One region of the Rhodothermus marinus genome, then DNA from elsewhere that is predicted to be linked to it. Evidence: riboswitches for the same ligand, from Rfam matches in the RefSeq annotation. Region 1 holds a riboswitch; the other holds the start of a gene.

Region 1 (3,406 bases):
ACAGGTTCGCCTGTGGGAGTGACAACGTTATGTCACGGCTTCCGAAGCGGCCTGTTCGCGCACGGCCAGCTGGCCACAGGCCGCGTTGATGTCCTGACCCCGACTCCGACGCACGGTGACCGTGACACCACGATCCACCAGCACGCGAATGAAAGCCTGCAGGCGCTCCTCGGAGGGCCGGTGGAAGGGCAGGCCCTCGACCGGGTTGTAGAGGATCAGGTTGACCTTGCCGGGCGCCTGTTCGGTGATGTCGGCCAGGCGGTGGGCATCTTCGGGCCGGTCGTTGAAGCCCTCGAACAGGCAGTACTCGTAGGTGATCGTCTGGCCGGTACGTGCCTCGAAATAGCGGATGGCGTCGATCAGGTCGTCGAGGTCGGTCTGTTCGTTGCGGTTGACCGGCATGATGGCCGAGCGCTGGGCGTTGGTGGGGGCGTGCAGCGAGACGGCCAGGCGGAAGCGCACGCCGTCCTCGGCCAGTTGCCGGATGCGGCGGGCCAGGCCGACCGTGGAGACCGTGATTCGACGGGGCGAAAGCCCGAGGCCGTCCCGGTCGGTCAGCAGCGCCACGCTTCGGAGTACGGCGTCGTAGTTCAGAAGCGGCTCGCCCATGCCCATGTAAACGACGTTCGTGATGCGCCGCCCGAAGCGCTCCTCGGCCAGCCGGTTGAGTTGCCAGACCTGATCGTAGATTTCGCCGGCCGTCAGGTTCTGCTGAAAGCCCATGAGTCCGGTGGCGCAGAAGGCGCAGCCCATGGCGCAGCCCACCTGGCTGGAGACGCACACGGTCAGGCGCCGGACCCGGCCTGTTTCTTCGTCGAAATCGGGAATCAGCACCGACTCGATGTGGCGTCCCGACGGCAGGCGGAAGAGCACTTTGACGGTCTGGTCGCCGGCCGTGAGCTGGCGCACCGGCTCCAGACGCGTGATGCGGGCGCGTCGGGCCAGTTCGGCACGAAAGGCACGGGGCAGGTCCGTCATCTGCTCGACGGACGTGGCGCCCTTGCCGTAGATCCATTTGAAAAGCTGACGGCCCCGGTAGCGCGGCTCGCCCATTTCCTCGGCCAGCCGCTCCAGCTCTTCGCGATTCAGCGTCCGCAGGTCTATGGGCGTGCGCACGGTCAAGCAGAAGCGTTGATGTTTCAATATGCTTCCAACGCAGGGCCGCTGGAAGGGTTCGAGTGTCAAGGGGGGCAGATAGGCGACCTCTTTGCGCTGTTTTTCACATTGTGGAATCGGTTCCGGTCTGGAACCCCCTCAGAGGGGGTCCGTAGAACGGCCCCAACAAGGATGTTCTTACCAGCTCATCCAGAAGGGTGGAGGGACCAGGCCCTGTGAAGCCCTGGCAACCGCCCCGTTGATCGTCGGGAGACGACGTGGGGAAAGGTGCCAATTCCTGCCTCGCACGACCGCGAGGGGAGATGAGCTGTTCAAGGCGATGCCATGAACAGTGTACCTCTTCCGCGGATCGGCGTGCGGGAGAGGTTTTTTAATGGCCGCCTGGCATGCCGTCCGTAGCATGGGCCTGTGGCCCATCCGGCCTTCGGGGTGAGTTGGCTCGCCGGAAGTTTCACCAACCAACCGTCCACAGGCCCATGAGTCAGCCGCAGCCCAACTACCGTTTCGAGACCCTTCAGGTTCACGGCGGCCAGGAACCCGATCCCGCGACCGGCGCCCGTGCCGTGCCCATCTACGCCTCGACGTCCTTCGTCTTCAAGGACGCCGACCACGCCGCCCGCCTGTTTGCCCTGCAGGAATTCGGCAACATCTATTCGCGCATCATGAACCCCACCAACGACGTGTTCGAGCGGCGGGTGGCGGCGCTCGAAGGTGGGGTAGCCGCTCTGGCCACTTCCAGCGGACAGGCGGCGCAGTTTCTGGCGCTGACGACGCTGGCCGAGGCCGGCGACAACATCGTCTCGACCAGCTACCTCTACGGCGGCACCTACAACCAGTTCAAGGTATCCTTCCCGCGGATCGGCATTCAGGTGCGCTTTGCCGAAGGCGACGATCCGGACTCGATCGAAAGCCTGATCGACGACCGCACCAAGGCCGTTTACGTCGAGACGATCGGCAATCCGCGCTTCAACATTCCGGACTTCGAGCGTCTGGCCGACATTGCCCACCGCCACGGCGTGCCGCTGGTGGTGGACAACACGTTCGGAGCCTGTGGCTATCTGTGCCGGCCCATCGACTACGGCGCCGACATCGTCGTGCATTCGGCCACGAAGTGGATCGGCGGTCACGGTACGACGATCGGCGGGGTGATCGTCGATGCCGGCACGTTCCCGTGGAATAACGGCCGCTTTCCGACCTTTACGGAGCCCTCGCCCGGCTACCACGGCCTGAGTTTCTGGGAGACGTTCGGTCCCAACGGGGTGCTGGGGGTCAACGTGGCCTTCATCATCCGGGCGCGCGTCGAAGGCATGCGCGATTTTGGTCCCTGCCAGAATCCCTTCGGCGCATTCCTGCTGTTGCAGGGACTCGAAACGCTCTCGCTGCGCGTGCAGCGGAGCTGCGACAACGCGCTGGAGCTGGCCCGCTGGCTTCGCGAGCAGCCGCAGGTGGCCTGGGTGAGCTATCCGGGGCTGGAAGATCATCCCTACCACGAGCGGGCGAAAAAGTACCTGCGCAACGGCTTCGGGGCCGTGCTGGCCTTCGGGCTCAAAGGCGGCTACGAGGCCGGACGCGCCTTCGTGAGCAACGTCCGCCTGGCCAGCCTGCTGGCGAACGTGGGCGATGCCAAGACGCTGGTCATCCATCCGGCTTCGACCACGCACCAGCAGCTCACGGCCGAGGAGCAGCTGGCCGCCGGCGTGACGCCCGACATGGTGCGTGTGTCGGTGGGCATCGAACACATTGAAGACATCAAGGAAGATTTTGCGCAGGCGCTGGCCCGCATTCCGGAGACGGCCGCCGCCTGAAATCGAAACCTCGAAGCCGCCCATGACGCAGACGTTCGTGCTGCCTGAATTCGAGCTCGAAAGCGGCGTGGTGCTGCGCCAGGTGCAGGTGGCCTATCGGACCTGGGGCCGCCTGAACCCGGAAGGCACCAACGCGCTGGTGGTCTGCCACGCGCTGACCGGGAGCGCGGACGTCGACCAGTGGTGGGGCGATCTACTGGGGCCTGGCCGGGCGTTCGACACGGACCGCTTCTTCGTGGTGTGTGCCAACGTGCTGGGCTCGCCCTACGGCACCACCTCGCCGCTGACGATCAACCCCGACACCGGCCGTCCCTACGGACCGGAGTTCCCGCTGGTCACCATCCGCGATACGGTCAACCTGCACCGCCGACTGCTGGAGCACCTGGGCGTGCGCCAGGTGGCCGTCGCGGTGGGTGGGTCGATGGGCGGCATGCAGGTGCTGGAGTGGGCCTTCCAGGGCGATTTCGTGCGGGCGATCATCCCGA
Region 2 (3,406 bases), 1.0 Mb from region 1:
GCTTTTCAGAAACAGCATGGCTGATCGTATTTTTCTTCAGAATTTTTGCGACTTTCCCGAAGGGTTCTTCGTTAGCGCTTCGGGCTTTCCTGAAGAAAAGCGTGCCCCGGCAAAAAGGCAAGCCTGCATTTATGGCTTCTGTGGGAATCATCGGAGCCGGCATTGCCGGTCTGACGGCCGCCTATGAGCTGCACCGTCGTGGCCTGGAAGTAACAGTCTTCGAAGCCACCGACCGCATCGGCGGCTTCATCCAGTCGGAGCGGATCGACGGCTTTCTGGTGGAGCTCGGCCCTCAGACGCTCCAGCGCACCTCGGGCGACTTCGAAGAGTTGCTGCGACAGGTGGATCTGGAGGACGCGTGCATTCCGGCCCGACCGGTCGCGGCGAATCGCTTCATCGTGCGGGGTGGCCGGCCGATACCCCTGCCACGCTCGCCGCGCGAACTGCTGCGCACGCCGCTGCTTTCCCCGCGCGCACGTCTGCGCCTGCTGGCCGAGCCGTTCATTCCCCGGGCCCACCGGAGCACCGAGAAAAGCGTGGCCAAGTTTGCGCGGCGTCGGCTGGGACCGGAGGTGCTGGACTACCTGGTGGAGCCCTTTGTGGCCGGCATCTTTGCCGGAGATCCCGAGCAGCTTTCGGTGCGCTACGCCTTTCCCAAGCTGTTCGAACTGGAGCAGCAATACGGCTCGCTTTTCTGGGGCCTGATCCGCGATCGGATGAAGCAGCGGTATCACCCGGCCCCACGCCGCTCGATGTTCTCGTTTGTCGAGGGCCTGCACATGCTGCCCCGGGCACTGGCCGAGCGGCTGCCACCACATGCGATCATTCGCAACGCCGAAGTGCTGGCCATTCGCTGGGATGAGAAAAATCCCTGGACGCTGGCGTTCCGTCAGGGCAGCCATGCCTCGACGCGGTTCTTCGACATTATCATCTGTGCCATACCGCTGCATCGGCTGGCACAGCTCCGGATGCATCCGCCGCTGGAGCGCCGCCCGCTCGGCACCGTTCCACACCCTCCGATCGCACTGGTGGCGCTGGGCTTCCGGCGCGAGCAGGTAGCCCACCCGCTGGACGGCTTCGGGATGCTGGTGCCGGCCGCGGAGCGGGACTTTCAGATTCTGGGCACGCTGTTTTCCTCGTCGCTCTTTCCGGATCGGGCACCCGAAGGCCACGTGCTGCTGACCACGTTCGTCGGCGGCATGCGGCATCCCGAACAGGCATTGTTGCCCGAGGACCGTCTGGAGGCGCTGGTGCTGCAGGATCTGCGCCGGCTGCTGGGCATTTCGGGCGCGCCGGTCTTCCGGCACGTCTGGCGCTGGGAGCGCTCGATTCCCCAGTATCGGCTGGGCTACGATGCGGTTCATGCCTGTGTGCTGGACGTGGAAATGAGCCGATCCGGCCTGTTTCTGGCCGGCAATTATCTGGAGGGCATTTCCGTGATCGACGCGCTGCACTCCGGTCTGAAGGCGGCCCGCGCCGTCATTCAGCACCTGCGCGAAGAAGCGGCCGGTGGCCTGGCCAAGCTGCTCCTGGGAGATTGAGATTGGATCAAGAAATTCCGGCTGGCTTGCCTTCCCTGGCCTGATGCCCGTATCTTTGCGTCAATCTCATCAAGAACGGCTGAGGGAACAGGCCCGATGACGCCGTAGCAACCGGGCATCTCCTGCCGGCAGGGAGGTGCCGTCCGGTGCTAAATCCTGCCCGGAAGGCAGACCGGGAACGATGAGGGACGCCCTGCGTGCCGCGCCGCAGTTCCTCCCGTTTTCGGTCGATACGCTTCCGGGGAAGATGAGAGCAGCTTCTGGCGTTTGCCGGGGTTCTGTACGCTCGGTTCTTGATGAGAGCTATTGCAGGAAGTCGTTTTCATCATCAAGAACCGATCAAGGCCTATGCAGCCACAGACGCGTCTGACGCTGGCCGGTCAGCAGACCGACTCCAGCTACAACAGCATCGTTCTTCCCATTTACCAGTGCGCCACGTTCCGCTTCGAGGATGTCGGGTTGACGAAAGGATACGACTATTCGCGCAGCGGCAACCCGACACGGCGTGCGCTGGAAGAGGTGCTGGCCGACCTGGAGGGCGGCGCCGGCGCCGTAGCCACCACCAGCGGCATGGCGGCCGTTTCGACCGTGCTGGCCATGTTCGACCATGGCATCCATGTGATCTGCGCCCACGATTGCTACGGCGGCACCGAGCGGCTGCTGAGCCTGCTCGCACGACAGAGCAAGCTGGAGGTGTCGTTCGTCGATCTGCGCGACCTGCAGGCCGTCGAGGCGGCCATCCGACCGAACACCCGGATCATCTGGGTGGAAACGCCCTCCAACCCGCTGCTGCGCATTGTCGATCTGGATGCGCTCTGTCGCTTCGCGAAAGCCCACGACCTGCTGGTGGTGGTGGATAACACCTTCCTGTCGCCGCTCCAGCAGCGACCCATGGATTTCGGCGCCGACATCGTCGTTTACTCGACCACGAAGTACCTGAACGGCCACTCCGACGTCATCGGCGGGGCGGTCATCGTCCGCACCGAGGAATTGAACGAGCAGCTGCAGTTCGTGGCGAACGCCCACGGCACCATCGCCGGACCCTTCGATTGCTGGCTCGTGCTGCGCGGGCTGAAGACGCTTCCGGTGCGCATTCGTCAGCACGAGCACAACGCGATGGCCGTGGCGCGCTTCCTGGCGCAGCATCCCAACGTCGAGCAGGTTTTTTATCCGGGCCTGCCTTCGCATGAAGGGCACGAGATCGCGGCGCGCCAGCAGAAGGGGTTCGGCGGCATGGTTTCGTTCACGGTCAAAGGGGGCCTGGAGGCCGTCCACCATATCCTGCGGTCCACGCGGGTGTTCACGCTGGCCGAATCGCTGGGCGGCGTCGAGTCGCTCATCGAGCATCCGGCCACGATGAGCCATGCGTCGATGCGCCCGGAACAACGCGAGGCCGCCGGCATTACGGACAACCTGATCCGCCTGTCGGTCGGCATCGAGGCCACCGACGACCTGATTGCCGACCTGGAACAGGCGCTGGCCTACGAACCGGCCACCGTTGCCGCCTGAAGTTGCGTTCGGCGGATTTCGGTTGTAAATTCCGGCAACCTGTTTTACAAAACGCCCGTGATTCCCATGCAGGTACCCGGCCTTTTCCCCTGTTGCGGTTGTCCGTGTTGTTGCCCGCACACGGGAGGGGCCTGCTGTACCTGTAGCCTCTGTGGTTGAACTGCAGCCGATCGTTCGATACAGCGCCCCTCCCGCCCTGCGGTGAGGGGCTTTTTCGTTGCGCATCCTGAACGTTTTCCTTTTTCCTGCAACTGCAACCATGCTGCATTCCCATAACCGTCCCGTTGAGCGCGGCAAGGTTTACCTGGTCGGCGCCGGTCCGGGCGACCCGGAGCTGATCACCGTGCGGGGGCTGA

Evidence for each region. Region 1 has a riboswitch for S-adenosylmethionine ahead of GYH26_RS04915 (O-acetylhomoserine aminocarboxypropyltransferase/cysteine synthase family protein). Riboswitches for the same ligand answer to the same signal wherever they lie in the genome.
Region 2: it holds a riboswitch for S-adenosylmethionine, as region 1 does, so the genes downstream of both, GYH26_RS09215 (trans-sulfuration enzyme family protein) here and GYH26_RS04915 (O-acetylhomoserine aminocarboxypropyltransferase/cysteine synthase family protein) in region 1, are expected to answer to the same signal.

The regions. Positions count from the first base shown of each region.
Region 1 covers NZ_AP019797.1:1,103,524-1,106,929, forward strand. The annotation lists gene rlmN (23S rRNA (adenine(2503)-C(2))-methyltransferase RlmN) at 28-1,122, opposite strand; SAM riboswitch class I at 1,299-1,425, shown strand; gene GYH26_RS04915 (O-acetylhomoserine aminocarboxypropyltransferase/cysteine synthase family protein) at 1,593-2,921, shown strand; gene metX (homoserine O-acetyltransferase MetX) at 2,944-3,406, shown strand, end outside.
Region 2 covers NZ_AP019797.1:2,122,440-2,125,845, forward strand. The annotation lists gene GYH26_RS09205 (hypothetical protein) at 1-18, opposite strand, end outside; gene hemG (protoporphyrinogen oxidase) at 132-1,541, shown strand; SAM riboswitch class I at 1,605-1,729, shown strand; gene GYH26_RS09215 (trans-sulfuration enzyme family protein) at 1,890-3,050, shown strand; gene cobA (uroporphyrinogen-III C-methyltransferase) at 3,310-3,406, shown strand, end outside.